DNA from 3 places in the Oceanobacillus sp. FSL K6-0118 genome. Region 2 is predicted to be linked to each of the others. Evidence: riboswitches for the same ligand, from Rfam matches in the RefSeq annotation. Region 2 holds a riboswitch; each other region holds the start of a gene.
The links. Region 2 has a riboswitch for thiamine pyrophosphate ahead of MHI02_RS06375 (ABC transporter substrate-binding protein). Riboswitches for the same ligand answer to the same signal wherever they lie in the genome.

Region 1 (5,379 bases), on a different contig from region 2:
GGAAGAAATTGCGAGCTTATTTTAAAGACAGTGATGGGATTTAAATTTGGTAGACGTGCTATTCGTTTAGCATAAAAAGCCTTCCCTGGGACTTGGATTCACTGAAAAGTCTGGGGGAAGGTGAATTTTACGTGAAAGTAAAATCTTGGAGATGGAAGGAAAGGGAGAGAAGGATGAATTACATAAGGGAAATGAATGCTTTTTATGATTCGCTGGAATATAACCCACTATCTAGTTCAGCAGTTGCTTTATGGCATGCGTTGATGCATATGAATAACAAGACGAGGTGGAAGAGCGAATTTCGTGTAGCTGGAATGGTTTTAAGGATCAAATCTGGTTTGAATGAATCTAGTTTTAAGAGAGCGAGAACGGAGCTAAAGGAAAAAGGATACATTGCTTATGAACCTAAAAGGGGCAATCAAGCACCAGTTTATCGAATGATTAGTTTGATAGAGAATCGTGAAGACGCGCAACAGATGGATTCGGTTGGGTATGAAGTAGATGAGAATTCAACTGAGACGGAACTACCTGGGGAAAGGGAAGCACGGAAAGGGATGGCAGAAGAAACGGTAACGAAACAGGAGGCTGGGGAAGGAGAAGTATTTCGTTTCTATCAAGAAAACTTTGGAGTCATGAGCCCATTCGTCATCGAGTCCATGAGTGATTGGGTGGACGATGTAGGAGAAGCATTAGTGATGGAAGCGATGAAACGGGCATTGGAGCAAAATAGGGCAAGTTGGGGTTACGTGAAAAGTATCTTGCAGGCATGGAAAAAGAAAGGGATTCGAAGTGTGGATGCAGTGCGAGCAGAAGATGTGGAATTTCGAAAAAGGAAACAACGGCGGCGGTATCACTATTTTACCAGTGGGAATCGTGAAGAGGTGATTCCGGATTGGTTTAAGGAACAGAGGGAAAAGCGTGAGAATAAAAGGATGGAAGTTGATCCGGAAGAAGCGGAAGTGACGAGGTTGAAAATTAGGAGGTTGAAGGAGGAGTTGGGGTATGGGTAGAGTGTAAGGGGGCGCGTCCAATGTGTTAAATCTTATCGAGAGCGGGAATCCGTTACTCGTGCGTATTTCCAAAGTCGCCTTCATAGGGGAGACGACAACTGGACGATTACCCAACCGCCAAATATGCTTCAAAAATCTCAAGTTTGCCGATGCTAGCAATTTTTCCGCAATCTTTATAAAAGGACGACGAATGAGCCTAGTCTAACAGGGAGAGGATCAGTAAGGAAAACTACATCTTGGCCCCCTGCTAAGATGAGCTAAATGGATCGGTGAATCTCTGCCACTGGTGCCCCCTTATTTTGCTTTACTAATATTCAATAATTCAGGAATTGTTACAAACTCTATTCCTTCTTGCTGTATACGTGGAATAATGTCATGTAAAGAATGGACAGTGCCTGATAAATCCATTGTCCAATCACCACCGTCATGCATCAGTACAATGGATCCGGGTTCCGTATTTGCTAAGACAATATCAGAAATAACAGTCGTACCCAATTGTCTCCAATCCAAAGAATCGACGTTCCAGAGAATGACAGAATACCCCATCTGCCTCATTAATTCGACAATCTCTCGGTTTAACGCACCATAAGGGGCACGAAATAATCGGGGACGGTATTCTATAATCTGTGCAAGTACTTCCTCTGTTGAAGTGACTTCCCAATGAACTCTTTCTAAACTTACTTCTGTCAGATTAGGATGCCAATACGTATGATTACCAATGACGTGCCCTTCTGCATGCATTCTTCTCACGATATCGGAATGTTCAGCTGCTCTAGCCCCCATCAGGAAAAAGGTAGCTTTGATTTTGTATTTATTAAGGACATTCAGCACTTGGGGTGTAAAGCGTATATCTGGACCATCATCAAAAGTTAAAGCTACTTTATTTTCGTTAAGGGATCCTCTTAAAACAACGGTGTTGGGATATTCCCGCTGTAAAATCGAATTCGCCACTAAATGAGGCTCTCTGCTTGTCATTTCCGCTCCTCCTACTGGTTGACTTTGCCCCATTTGCCTATCCCATTTACTCCGATACCATAAATTAAAATGATTCGTGTGCATATGAACCTCCATGTTTAAAAATTTGCCCATTTATCTTTACTATATGGTAAGTGTGTTTAAGGGGTTACGAAGGGGTAGAGGTGCTAATGTGTTGGATACCATCATGGAGTCCTTAATCAATATGTTAGCCCCCAATGCTTTAAGGCACTATGTTGTATATGACAATGTGATAAGGTGCACAAAGAGGAATTATGCGTGAGACTAGTGCGTATTTCTTCGGAAAAAAATATTAGAAAACAAGGAAACCACCCGACGCCGTAGGAAGCAAAAGGGTAGTCTCAGAGAAATAAACAACTTAGAAAAAATGTTTTATATTTATAAATTATAGAATAAATTGTCGATATTCCCCGGGAAATGAAATATTTCCTTGTAATCTTTCAGGGAATAATGGTGAATATGGGTGATTTTGTTCTTTTTCGCATTTTTTGATATAAATTTGTTTACGGGATCAAGTCTCCTACGTTTGATTCGTCTACCTCGACTACCGCTATAATAAAACCTTATAAAAAAAGGCCAACCAGTAATTTCTGGCTAACCTTTTAAAACTAACGTTTGATCATTCTTGAATAAGAGCTTTTAACAACTTACACGAGAATTTTAACGCTAACATCAAATATTCCATTTAAAATTAATTATCCTTTAAACCTAATTTCTCATTAATTTCTTGTATTGTTTCATGCATTTTAAAGAATAAAATTAATAATTCACAATAAACCCTTGTAAAGATAGGTCCTAATATGATAGTTAATATACCCATAAATATTTGGTAACCGCCACCGAAGTAAGAATCAAAACCAGCTATAATTTGAAGAAGTCCTAGAATGATAGAGAAGCCTACTCCAACCCAAAAAAGCACTTTAATGATTGTTGGTGTAATCATCTTATTAAAACTAATAAAATTTTTCATTTATTCACCTCCCTGTTTCGTAGTCCATCCATCATGAAATAAAATTCCTTTCATAAAAAACACTTCATTTTATTTCTATTTCGTTATAGGAAGTATTAGAACTGATGACTTTTTAAATTCTTTGATTTGCAAAGGGTAATTTTAGCATAAAAGTTTAAACTTAACAATGAAGCGCAGTTTGTTCCACTATGTATGCAACTAACTATAAATGAATGGGAAAAGGTACTGGAGTTATTTTTGAAGGGATGATAGAAATACTTAAACAGCCATATTCCCTTGACATAAATTTCTGAAGACTATAACATTGACTATAACTTAAATATATTCACTAGGGGTGTTATTTAACTGAGATGAGTATTTACTCAAACCCTTTGAACCTGAACTAGTTAAAACTAGCGTAGGAAAGTGTAAATTCTATTACATACTAAAAGGGTGATTATGCCTTTTTCTTAATATGTAGTTAATTCTTTTTACGCAACTTTTCTATGTGAAGGTTGCGTATTTTTTTATTTATCACTTTATTATTTAAGTTTCATCAAAATTAATAATATAGGAGTGGTTATGATGGGGAGAACAGTATTAGTAACAGGTGGTAGTAGAGGTTTAGGAGAGTCTATTGTAAAGACCTTAGCACAACAAGGATTTCAAGTGGTTATCAATTACTATAAAAGTCAGGATGCCGCTGAGAAGCTTGTTTCTGAGATTGGTGAAGAAAATGCTATTGCCATTCAGGCTGATGTAACCAATCGCACAGAAGTAGATACATTGATAAAAAAAGCAACGGAGTACTTTGGCCAAATAGATGTTGTTGTCAACAATGCATTAGTAGACTTTAAGTTTGATCCAAACAAACAGAAACCTTTCACAGAACTCACCTGGGTTGATTACCAAAAACAACTAAATGGTACGTTAAAAGCAGCATTTCATGTAGTTCAAAGCGTCATCCCTCAATTTATTGAACGACAAAATGGAAGTATTATAAGTATAGGTACTAATTTATATCAAAATCCTGTTGTACCTTACCATGAATATACAACAGCTAAAGCTGGATTAATAGGTTTTACACGTAATATCGCTTCTGAATTAGGACAATATGGTATAAAAGCGAATGTCGTTTCAGGGGGATTATTAAAAACGACTCATGCCAGTGCTGTTACAACACCGGAAGTATTTGATTTAATTGCTCAGTCGACGCCACTGAAGAAGGTGACCACACCTCAAGATGTAGCCAATATGGTCGCTTTTTTATCATCAGAAAATGCGCACGGTATTACAGGTCAAAATATCACAGTAGATGGCGGTTTGACAATGAACTAGTAGCTTAAATGACAATGGATAGTCTTTCAAAAACGGAGTATATAAGATAGTGAATAATAATTGTTTGGAGGTATGACAAATGCCAAAGATGAAAGAAAAACAACTACACTTAGGTGTCTTGCTGTATGGATGTGGGCACCATCAGGCTGCTTGGCAAATGCCTGACTCAAGCGTTGAACGTATTGGGGACATTTCATATTACCAATCCTTAGCACAGTTAGCGGAAAAAGGTTATTTTGACGCAGTATTCTTTGCTGATAATCAATCCTTTCCGGCTAAAGATTCTAGTGATATGCCAGCATTTTGGTTTGATCCAATAGTCAATTTAACAGCTATTTCTCAAGTGACAAAACATGTGGGATTAGTTTCAACCATTTCAAGTACTTTTTCTAATCCTTTCACAGCTTCACGACAATTATTAAGTTTAGACCATATTACAAAAGGACGTGTTGGTTGGAATCTCGTTACTTCTATGACTGATTTGGAGGCGTTAAATCATAGTATGGATGAACTGCCTCCTCATGACAAACGTTATGAGAAAGCAGATGAATTTGCTGCTTTAATGAATAAGTTATTCCTTTCATGGGACAGTAATGAGTTTGTACATAATCGAGCAGAAGGGAAATTGATCGATCCTTCAAACATTCAGCCATTTAATCACGCTGGTACTTATTTTAAGGTGTATGGCCCATCCACCACACCAAAAAGCCCCCAAGGCAAACCAGTATCAATGCAAGCGGGGGCATCTAAACAAGGTATTGCATTGGCGGCAAAATATGCCGATGCGGTTTATTCCGTATCGTGGAACTTGAAGCAGGCAAAAAGATTTCGTGAAAAATTAGATGAACAAGTTAGACAAAGTGGAGACAGTAATAGACATATTAAAGTATTTCCGGGCTTAGTAACCTATGTAGGTCGTACTCATGAAGAAGCCTTAGAAAAAAAAGCAGCATTAGATGAGCAATTACCTATTGAAACAGCTTTAAACCAGTTGAGTTTCTTTGTTCAACAAGACTGTTCGAATTGGGAAATGGATAAAGAAGTACCTCAACTACCTCCTGTAGAAGAATTTACTGGACCAATCGG
Region 2 (5,379 bases):
TACCAATTATTCGCAGCTGCTTCAATTAATCCAGCCACATCACGTCCGGGTTGAAGCTGAATTTCCATAGAAGGAATTTTCACGCCCATATAGTCTGTGTAACTAATTTCCTGTTCCAACTCATTATACAAGGCATCTTTCTCCCATTTTGTCAGATGAATATCAAGAGTAATACGTGTCTCATCTTGAAAAGCCCTGCGTCCATACATTCGCACTACATTCATTAACCCAATACTACGTAATGCTAGAAACTCCTTGGTTTTTTCATCATGGGTACCTAGGATTGTTTGTGGACTAAGCTTTTTTAATACGATGATATCATCCGCTACTAAACGATGACCACGACGAATTAATGTATGGGCTGTTTCGCTTTTTCCTACTCCAGAATTACCTCGAATTAAAACACCTATTCCTGATACATTCATACAAACTCCGTGTATGGCTATTTCCTCCGCTAATTGCTTTATTAAGTAAGCATCTAATTTTGGGATAAAGTCCGATGTGATCTCCGGTTGTTTTGTTACTAATAATGGAATTCCCTCTTCTATACAATGATGCGTTAAATAAGTTAAACCTTCCTCACCACTAGTTACGATAAAACATGGTGGATGGTAATGAACGATATTTCCAATTCGTATCTTTCGTTCTTCTTCACTTAATTTATGTAAATAGGTAACTTCTTTTCTACCCAAAATCTGAACTCTTTCTGTTGGAAAAAAATCGAAATGTCCAACAAACTCTAATCCTGGTCGATGCACACGTGATTGTGTAATCACATTTTGTAATCGGTTCTCTCCTGCAAGCACTTTCAATTGAAACTTATGAACTAAGTCCTCAACTGTTATTTGTTTCATCCTACATTCACCGTCCAATAAAGATATTAATGAATAGAATTATACTTTAGAATATTAGAATAGTCACCTTAGTTGCACTTATGCAGATTTTTACGGCAATCCCCGGACGAGAAAGATTTCCCCTAGCTGCCAAATAAATAACCCGATATTCATAATGAATATTATGAATATTGGGCTACCATCATCTAAGCTTTTTGATAAATTTTCTGATTATCGTGTTGTTTTTCTCTTAATCTCTCTAAATCTCTTTTCTCCACTTCTTCTTGAGATGTTTTACTATCCCTCACGAAAAACGAGGTCAATAGTCCAACAAAAGCAAGAACAGTTATCACGATAAATGCGACATTCACTCCATAGATAGCTGGATTAGGAATATCTGCTCTAGCTGCCGTTTCTCCTGTTGTTGTCATAACTGTAACAAGAATAGCTGTTCCAACAGAAGCGCCGACCTGCCTCATTGTATTATCCATTGCCGCCCCGTGTGGAATTAGTCGTTTTGGTAATTGGTTCAATGCCGCTGTTGAAATTGGCATCATGACCATAGATAGTCCAAACATTCTAATACTGTACATGATTGTCATGAAAGCCAAGGATGTTTCCGTATCTAATCTAGTAAATGGAATGGAAGAGACAGCGACAATTAGTAGTCCAGTCATCGCTAGCTTACGCGCACCATATCTATCAAAGATTCTACCTGTAATAGGAGACATAAACCCTGAAATCAACGCACCTGGTAATAACGCAATCCCCGCTTCAAAAGCAGTGAATTCACGCATGTTTTGCATATAAAGTGGGATAAGTGTTTCTGTCCCGATTAGCCCCATAAACGAAATGATTCCAATAACAACGGCTAGTGGGAATAGAGAATACGTAAAAACCCTGAACTCTAACATTGGATGCTGCAGTCTTAACTGTCTTAAAATAAACATAAAGAGTGACACTACTCCAACAGTGAGTGAAATGATGGTTAAACTTGCTCCCCAACCGTTATTCCCAGCTGAAGTAAATCCATAAAGTAATCCACCAAAACCAAAAGAGGATAAAATAACAGATGGAATATCTAATTTTGGTTTCTTTAATTCCGTTACATTTTTCAATGCGAAAAAGGCGATGATAATATCTACAATTGCAATTGGTAGGATGATAAAGAATAATACCCTCCAAGAATAATGCTCTGTTACCCATCCTGATATGGCAGGACCAAGTGCTGGTGCAAATGATATAACAAGACCAATTAATCCCATAGCTGATCCACGTTTATGAACTGGGAAGATTAAAAGAAATACTGTCTGCATTAGTGGCAGCATAACCCCTGCTCCAGCAGACTGGATGACTCGCCCTACTAATAAGAAAGAGAAATTAGGCGCAATCCCAGAAATTAATGTGCCTATAGCGAAAATACTCATTGCCGTTATAAACAATTGTCTTGTCGTAAACCGTTCTAATAAAAATGCACTAATGGGAATCATAATACCATTGACAAGCATAAACACCGTGGTTAGCCACTGACCAGTGTTTGCCGTAATTCCCATTTCCTCCATAATTGGGGGAATTGCAGTAATCATCAACGTTTGATTTAAAATGGAAATAAATGCCCCAGCAAGCAACAATGCGACAATCGTTTTTCGGTTATAACTTACCGTTTGCATATCCTTCCCCTCCCCTATTTCTTCATAACAATTCATAAATTATAATGCATTTCAGGTAAAAAGGAAATAGGAATTTTGCTAAATTTCAGCTAGATAAAGAAGACTTCCATCAGCGGAGGCTTTCCTTCATCCCCCACTGATGGTTAGTCGGCACTTATCGAACCTTTACGGGCAGTTGTTCTCCCACCTATTTGTATCCCCAGAAGTTTAAGGTGGGAGTCTTACTGCCCATTTAGGTGGGGTAATTAGAACAGGTAATTTAATAGGAAGGAAAAATTTTTTAAACGTAAAATCATATTCATAAACAATATCAAGTTGTGCAACTTTAAAAGAATCGTCAAACTTTTACAAATTTCTTGCTATATTAGAAAAACTATGCAATACTTAATTGTGTAAATTACAACTTAAGATGACTGTGGGGGTACCAGTGTTGCTGGTTGAGATTGTATCCGTTAGATACTAACCCTTAGAACCTGATCTGGCTAAGACCAGCGTAGGGAACATACCTGATACGTACATAACTAAAGTATGCACCCTAGGCAATTTGTCTAGGGTGCTTTTTGTTGGCTACTAATTCGTGTTATTCCCTACTCGAGTTTTATTCTTTTAGTTAAAAACAGGGAGGACTATTTATTATGAGGAAATTATCTGTTTTTTGCCTGTTGCTAATTGTACTAGCTGCATGCGGTAACAACACAGATGAAGAAAGTACAGATCAAACAGGTGAAGATGCAAAGCAACTAAAAAAAATAACCCTTGTTCTGGATTGGACCCCAAACACCAATCATACTGGTCTCTATGTGGCTAGGGATAAAGGGTATTTTGAAGAAGAAGGTTTAGATGTTGACATTATTCAGCCTGGAGAAGCAGGTGCTGAGCAATTAGTCGCTACTGGAAATGCTGATTTTGGTGTTAGCTACCAAGAAGGAATTACGGAAGCACGAATACAAAATGTACCTATTGTTTCGATTGCTGCTATTATTCAGCATAATACGTCTGGTTTTGCTTCCCTAAAGGAAAATAATATTACAACTGCAAAAGACTTTGAGGGTAAATCTTATGGTGGATGGGGTGCACCAGTGGAAAAGGCTGTACTAGATTCGATTATGCAGGAGGATAATGCCGATGTAGAGAAGGTTGAAATCGTTAATATCGGAAATACAGACTTTTTCACAGCACTTGAGCAAGGAATTGATTTTGCTTGGATTTACTATGGTTGGGATGGTATTAAAGCAGAGCTCCGTGACCAACCGCTTCATATGAATTATTTAACGGATTATAGTAAGAAATTAGACTATTATACTCCGGTATTAGCAACCAATGAAAATATGATACAAGATGATCCGGAAACTATTAAAAGCTTCTTACGTGCTGTTTCCAAAGGTTATGAGTTCGCAATAGAAAACCCAAGCGAAGCTGCAGACGTACTTATTGAAGCAGTACCAGACCTTGACCCTGAACTAGTTAAAGCAAGTCAAGAGTGGCTGTCTCCTAAATATCAAGATGATGCAGAAAAATGGGGAATTCAAAAGCTAGAAATATGGGAAAACTATGCAAATTGGATGTATGAAAATGATCTATTAGAAGTTGAACTGGATAGTGAAAAGGCATTTACAAATGACTTTTTACCTTAAATGATAAAGGAGAGATTTTAATTGGCAAACGCATTATTAAGTATTCAAATGATTCCTAAAGCAGAAAACGGAGTAGACACATATCCATTAGTAGATGAAGCAATTAAAGTGATTGATGAATCAGGTGTGAAATACCAGGTTAATCCACTTGAAACAACCATGGAAGGAAACCTTTCTGAATTACTACAAATTGTGGAAAAAATGAATGAGAAAATGGTTGAGAAAGGTTGTGCTAGTGCCATTTCTCAAATTAAGATTTTTTATAAACCAGACGGTGCATCCATGGATCAATTAACGGAGAAGTATCGTTAATGAGTACCATGGCAAAAAAAGGATGGAGGCCGGTTCTGGCTATCATCCTTTTCTTCATCTTGTGGGAAGTTGGAACTAGAATTTTTGACATGCCATCATGGCTACTTCCTGGACCAATTCAAATTTTCCAAGAAGCATGGACTAGCTGGTCAATTTACACGGAACACCTTCCATCTACTATTCAATTGATTGTTCTTGGGTTTTTAATTGGTAGTGGGGTTGGCGTTTTTGTTGCCATATGTCTCCATTTAATGCCTCTACTAAAGGACTTATTTTATCCATTTATCATTATTTCACAAAACATTCCTGTTATTGTCCTAGCACCATTACTTGTTATTTGGTTTGGATTTGGCATGCTACCGAAGCTAATTGTTATTTCGCTCGTTTGTTTCTTTCCGATAACCATTGCTCTACTTGATGGCTTTCGTCAAACAGATGCTGATTTAAAACACTATATTCAAATGGCTGGTGCGACAAAAGGACAAACTTTTCGGAAACTAGAATGGCCGAACGCTTTACCATCCCTATTCTCAGGACTAAAGATTTCTGCAACATATAGTGTGATGGGCGCAGTCATTTCCGAATGGCTAGGTGCAAGTAAAGGTATTGGCGTGTATATGACATTAGCATCTTCATCCTACCGAACCGATCGTGTCTTTGTAGCCATTATCGTTATTGTGGCACTCAGTTTATTATTCTTTTTACTAATAACCCTTATCGAAAAAAGGGTCATTAAGTGGAAACCAGAGGAAGGAATAAATCCATATGAGTCTTGAAATTCATGATATATCCAAATCGTTTGAAGACAATCATGTATTATCCAATATCAACTTCTCCGTCAAAGACGGGGAATTCGTTTCTCTATTAGGTCCATCTGGAAGTGGGAAAAGTACACTCTTTAGCATTATTGGTGGAATGAGCCAGCCATCG
Region 3 (5,379 bases), 660 kb from region 2:
TAATGGAACGATGGAGGATCTACGTGAAGTAAGGAAGGCAGTTAACCTACCTATTTTGTGTAAGGACTTTATAATCGATTCGATTCAAATTGACCGCGCTAAAGCAGCAGGTGCGAATATTATCCTTCTAATTGTCGCTGCACTTGATGATACAAATTTAGAAAAACTTTATCACTATGCAAAGAACCTAGATTTGGAGATTCTCGTTGAAGTGCATAATGAAGAAGAAATGGAACGTGCCTTGAAATTAAATCCCGAGATTATCGGGATTAATAACCGAAACTTAAAGACATTTGACGTTAATATAGCTACTACAGAAAAACTAGCATCCATGGTAACAAATCCTGACACTATCCTAATCAGCGAAAGTGGCATGAAAACACAGCAAGATGTCATTCGTGCTAGAGATGCTGGTGCAAAGGTAATTTTAGTCGGAGAAACACTTATGCTAGCGGATGATATCGATGAGGCCTTCCGAGAATTAAAGGTTCCCCTTCTATTGAAAGGAGCTAAATGATTCATGCTCGTTAAGATATGTGGTATTCAGACCAAAGCAGCTGCTGAGGTTGCCGTAGAAAATGGGGCAAATTTAATTGGCTTCGTTTTTGCCAAAAGTAAGCGGAAGATAGAACCGGAAGAAGCTACCAAAATTGCTGAAACCATTCCAGATCACGTGAAAAAAGTTGGCGTATTCGTAAATGAATCCATTGATAAAATGATAGAAATCGCCGAAACGGTTGGATTAGATTATATCCAATTACATGGGGATGAAACACCTGATATCGCCCGAAGGATTCCTTATAAAGTCATTAAGGCCTTTGCCATGGAACCCGAAACTGTCTCTACGATTTCTGATTATCCTTGTGATTTTTACCTATTAGATAGTCCTAAAGGTAAATACCGAGGCGGAAACGGAAAGACATTTGATTGGGAATTAGTTCATCAACTTACGATTGATTCCAGTAAAATTCTGCTTGCAGGTGGACTAAACACTGAAAACGTTCGAGAAGCTATTACTACAATTAACCCAGCAGGCGTCGATGTATCTAGTGGCGTTGAAACAGATGGCGTGAAGGATCATAAAAAAATAAAGCAATTTATCCAAATAGCTAAACAAACAAGAAAGGATGAGAACATTGACAACGTACACCATGCCTGATAATAAAGGAAGATACGGAGAATTTGGAGGACAGTTTGTACCAGAATTATTAATGCCCGCATTAATAGAATTAGAAAAAGCTTACGAGGAAGCTATGGTTGATCCTTCCTTTACAGAGGAACTGGATTACTATTTAAAACAATATATAGGAAGAGAAACACCATTATACTACGCGGAACAATTATCCAAACAACTAGGTGGTCCAAAAATCTTTTTAAAACGGGAAGACCTTAATCATACTGGGGCGCATAAAATCAATAACACAATTGGTCAGGCGTTACTAACTATAAGAATGGGTAAGAAAAAAGTGGTTGCAGAGACCGGTGCTGGGCAACATGGAGTGGCAACTGCTACCGTTTGTGCTCTTCTAGGTCTTGATTGTATCGTATTCATGGGTGCTGAAGACATGAAACGCCAGAAGCTTAATGTATTTCGTATGGAACTATTAGGTGCCGAGGTGCGTAGTGTCTCTCAGGGAAGCTCAACATTGAAAGATGCAACCAATGAAGCCCTACGTTATTGGGCTAGTCATGTGAATGATACGCACTATATTCTTGGATCGGCCGTTGGACCACACCCATTCCCTAAAATGGTTCGTGACCTTCAATCCGTTATAGGTAAGGAAACAAAGCTCCAAATCATCGAACAAACTGGGAAGTTACCTGACGCTGTCGTAGCCTGTGTTGGTGGTGGAAGTAATTCCATCGGCATGTTTCACCCATTTATTGAAGACGAAGAAGTAAAATTATATGGAGCAGAAGCTGCAGGTTTAGGTGTCGAGACAAAGGATCACGCCGCATCTTTAACCAAAGGAAAACTTGGAATCTTTCACGGTACGTTGTCTCATCTATTAGAGGATGAAAACGGGCAAGTAAAAGAAGCCTTCTCTATTTCAGCAGGATTGGATTATCCAGGAATCGGACCAGAACACAGCCATTTACACGTTACAAAACGAGCAACATACAAACCAATTACAGACGAGGAAGCACTAGAGGCATTTCAATTCTTATCGAAAACAGAAGGTATTATCCCAGCTTTAGAAAGCTCTCATGCTGTTGCACTTGCAATGAAACTAGCAAAAGAAATGACTTCTAAAGAAACACTAGTAATCTGTCTTTCTGGTCGTGGGGACAAAGACGTGGAACAAGTAAAAGCTAGATTGGAGGCAGAATAAGATGGGGAGACAAAAACTAGAACAGGCATTACAACAAAAACAGGCAGCCAACCAAAATTTGTTTGTTCCTTATATCATGGCTGGTGATGGCGGATTAGATCTATTAGAAGAACGTATTAACTTTTTACAGGAAAGTGGAGCTTCCGCCATTGAATTAGGCATTCCTTTTTCCGATCCAATCGCTGATGGTCCAACCATACAAGAAGCTGGAATTCGTGCTTTAGCTAATGGTACATCATTAGCATCCATTTTAGAATTTCTGAAGTCAACGAAGGTAGACCGCTCCATTCCGATTATTTTAATGACCTACGTAAACCCAATCTATCGTTATGGAATGGAACAGTTTGCTAAGGACTGTGCGGATTCTGGGGTAGACGGTATCATTATCCCAGATGTCCCAATGGAAGAAGAAGGCCCGATTGCAACCCACTTAAAAAATGAGAAAATAGCATTTATTCGCCTTGCTGCTATGACTAGTCCAGAGGAACGATTAAAAGAAATCGCAAGTAAATCAGAAGGTTTCCTTTATGCTGTAGCCGTAATGGGGACTACGGGCGCTAGAAGTTCCCATGGCGACAATGTAAAAAGCTATTTAGAAAACCTAAAGAAATATAGTACCGTTCCTGTATTAGCAGGATTTGGTGTATCTACTGTGGAACAAGCGCATGAGTTAAGTTCTCACTGTGATGGGGTTATCGTTGGTAGTAAAATTGTTGACCTCTTACACCAAGGAAAAAACAACGAAGTGAAAAATTTAATCCAAGGAAGCATTCAAACTAGTATTCATGCATAACATTTTAAGAAAGCAATTTACTTTACCCAGGATTTACCAATTGGTATGATGAATTTGTAATATAATAATCACTAGGGGAGCCTTTGTCGCTGAGAATAGCAATACCCTATTGCTTAAACCCTTTGAACCCGATATGGATAATACTAGCGTGGGGAAGTGCAGCCAAAAGGATTTTAGATGTAAGATACATCTATTGTACAAAAGACTGCACTCTTTTTTGGAGTGCAGTCTTTTTGATTTAAGAGGAGGGGTAATTTTTGCAAGAAGAATGGTTCTTTTTAGACAGTGGGCATCAGGATGCAGCAGTTAATATGGCAATGGATGAATCCCTATTAAACTGGCATAGTGAGGGTAAAATTCCGCCAACATTACGCTTTTACGGTTGGTCACATCCTACTTTATCGGCTGGTCAGTTTCAAAAAGTACATAAATCAATCCATTTCGACAATGTAAATAGCTATCATTGCCAATTTGTTCGTCGTCTAACCGGAGGAAGCGCTGTACTACATGATAATGAATTGACTTACAGTATTGTAGTTTCAGAGGATCACCCAGAAATTCCAACCTCTATTAAAGAAGCCTACCACGTCCTATCAAAAGGGCTTTATGAAGGTTTCAAGAATCTAGGAATCACGGTTGATTATGCCATGCCCGATAGAAGCGCCATGAAAGAAAAGACAGCTGTATGTTTTGAAAAGGCCGCATTTTACGAAATGGTAGTAGATGGGAAAAAGTTATCAGGTAATGCGCAAACAAGGAAGAAGGGTGTTCTACTGCAGCATGGGTCCATACCAATGAGTCTCGATATCAAGATGCTCTATGATTTATTCCGTTTCCCATCTGAAAAAATAAAACAACGTAGACGTGATGCTTTCCAAAGCAAAGCTATCACTATCGACCAACTAACAAATAAACAGAAATCATTTGACGAAGTGAAGGATGCATTCTATCAAGGATTTCAACATGGATTAAACGTTACTTTCCGTCCTTTTGAATTATCAAAACAACAATGGGAAGAAGTACATCATCTAGCAGAGACTAAATATCGTTCAGAGGATTGGAATTATCATCGATTACTAAAGGAGTCTATTAAAAGTGTCTAAACAAGAGGAATATCTCCGTAAACCTGAATGGTTAAAGATTAAATTAAACACGAATAAGTCCTATACTGGATTAAAGAAGTTAATGCGTGAGAAAAGTCTAAACACTGTTTGTGAGGAAGCAAGATGCCCGAATATTCATGAATGTTGGAGTGAAAGACAAACAGCAACATTTATGATCTTAGGTGATACCTGCACACGCGGTTGTAGGTTCTGTGCGGTCAAAACCGGTCTACCTAGTGGATTAGATTTAGGAGAACCGAAGCGGGTTGCAGATTCTGTTAAAATAATGGGATTAAAGCACGTCGTTGTAACCGCTGTAGCTCGAGACGATTTAGATGATGGAGGCGCCGCTGTATTTGCCAACACCGTTCGTGCCATTCGAAACGCAAATCCTGGCTGTACGATTGAGGTATTACCTTCCGATATGAAAGGTGATTATGAGAGCCTACATACCTTAATGGATAGTAAGCCGGATATTTTTAATCATAATATAGAAACCGTTCGCAGATTAACAAAGAAAGTTCGCGCTATTGCCAAGTATGATCGTTCCTTACAGTTATTACAGCGTGTGAAGGAGATTGCACCAGACATACCAACCAAATCTAGTATAATGGTAGGTTTAGGTGAAACCAAAGAGGAAATCATCGAAGCAATGGATGATTTACGAGCACATGACGTGGATATTATGACAATCGGTCAATACCTACAACCAACCAAAAAACATTTAAATGTGGAACGCTATTATCATCCAGATGAATTTGCCGAATTAAAAGAAATTGCACTTGAAAAAGGATTTAAACATTGTGAATCCGGCCCACTTGTTCGTTCTTCCTATCATGCGGATGAACAAGTTAGTAATTCCTCCAAGCAAAATCGAATTAAATATATGAAGGGCATTGAAAATCAAGAAGAAAAGCAGATCTTTTAGTTAAAAATGAAGAGGCCCTTATTGGCCTCTTTTTAATTTAGAACAGGATATCCTAATTTTTCAATTACCTCTTTCATTTCCTCCGCTTTTACTTCCTGCTCGTTAAACGTTGCTTTCACCTTGCTTGAGTTAAACATAACTTTCGCTTCTTCTACACCATCCATTTTACCAAGTTTTGTTTCAATCTTTTTAATACAAGATGGACAAGTTAGTGGTTCTAAT

Region 1: linked by a shared signal. The riboswitch ahead of MHI02_RS17000 (3-oxoacyl-ACP reductase) and the one ahead of MHI02_RS06375 (ABC transporter substrate-binding protein) in region 2 are both predicted to bind thiamine pyrophosphate.
Region 3: linked by a shared signal. The riboswitch ahead of MHI02_RS02880 (lipoate--protein ligase family protein) and the one ahead of MHI02_RS06375 (ABC transporter substrate-binding protein) in region 2 are both predicted to bind thiamine pyrophosphate.

Annotation. Positions count from the first base shown of each region.
Region 1 covers NZ_JBBOVR010000002.1:74,707-80,085, reverse strand. The annotation lists gene MHI02_RS17020 (sigma-70 family RNA polymerase sigma factor) at 1-44, shown strand, start outside; gene MHI02_RS17015 (DnaD domain-containing protein) at 174-1,010, shown strand; gene MHI02_RS17010 (polysaccharide deacetylase family protein) at 1,305-1,985, opposite strand; gene MHI02_RS17005 (DUF4282 domain-containing protein) at 2,698-2,976, opposite strand; TPP riboswitch at 3,297-3,397, shown strand; gene MHI02_RS17000 (3-oxoacyl-ACP reductase) at 3,541-4,293, shown strand; gene MHI02_RS16995 (LLM class flavin-dependent oxidoreductase) at 4,373-5,379, shown strand, end outside.
Region 2 covers NZ_JBBOVR010000001.1:1,218,643-1,224,021, reverse strand. The annotation lists gene hprK (HPr(Ser) kinase/phosphatase) at 1-854, opposite strand, end outside; gene MHI02_RS06380 (MDR family MFS transporter) at 1,040-2,503, opposite strand; TPP riboswitch at 2,911-3,020, shown strand; gene MHI02_RS06375 (ABC transporter substrate-binding protein) at 3,139-4,137, shown strand; gene MHI02_RS06370 (thiamine-binding protein) at 4,159-4,449, shown strand; gene MHI02_RS06365 (ABC transporter permease) at 4,449-5,225, shown strand; gene MHI02_RS06360 (ABC transporter ATP-binding protein) at 5,215-5,379, shown strand, end outside.
Region 3 covers NZ_JBBOVR010000001.1:556,209-561,587, reverse strand. The annotation lists gene trpC (indole-3-glycerol phosphate synthase TrpC) at 1-517, shown strand, start outside; gene MHI02_RS02895 (phosphoribosylanthranilate isomerase) at 521-1,159, shown strand; gene trpB (tryptophan synthase subunit beta) at 1,137-2,333, shown strand; gene trpA (tryptophan synthase subunit alpha) at 2,335-3,126, shown strand; TPP riboswitch at 3,190-3,298, shown strand; gene MHI02_RS02880 (lipoate--protein ligase family protein) at 3,384-4,229, shown strand; gene lipA (lipoyl synthase) at 4,222-5,157, shown strand; gene MHI02_RS02870 (heavy-metal-associated domain-containing protein) at 5,190-5,379, opposite strand, start outside.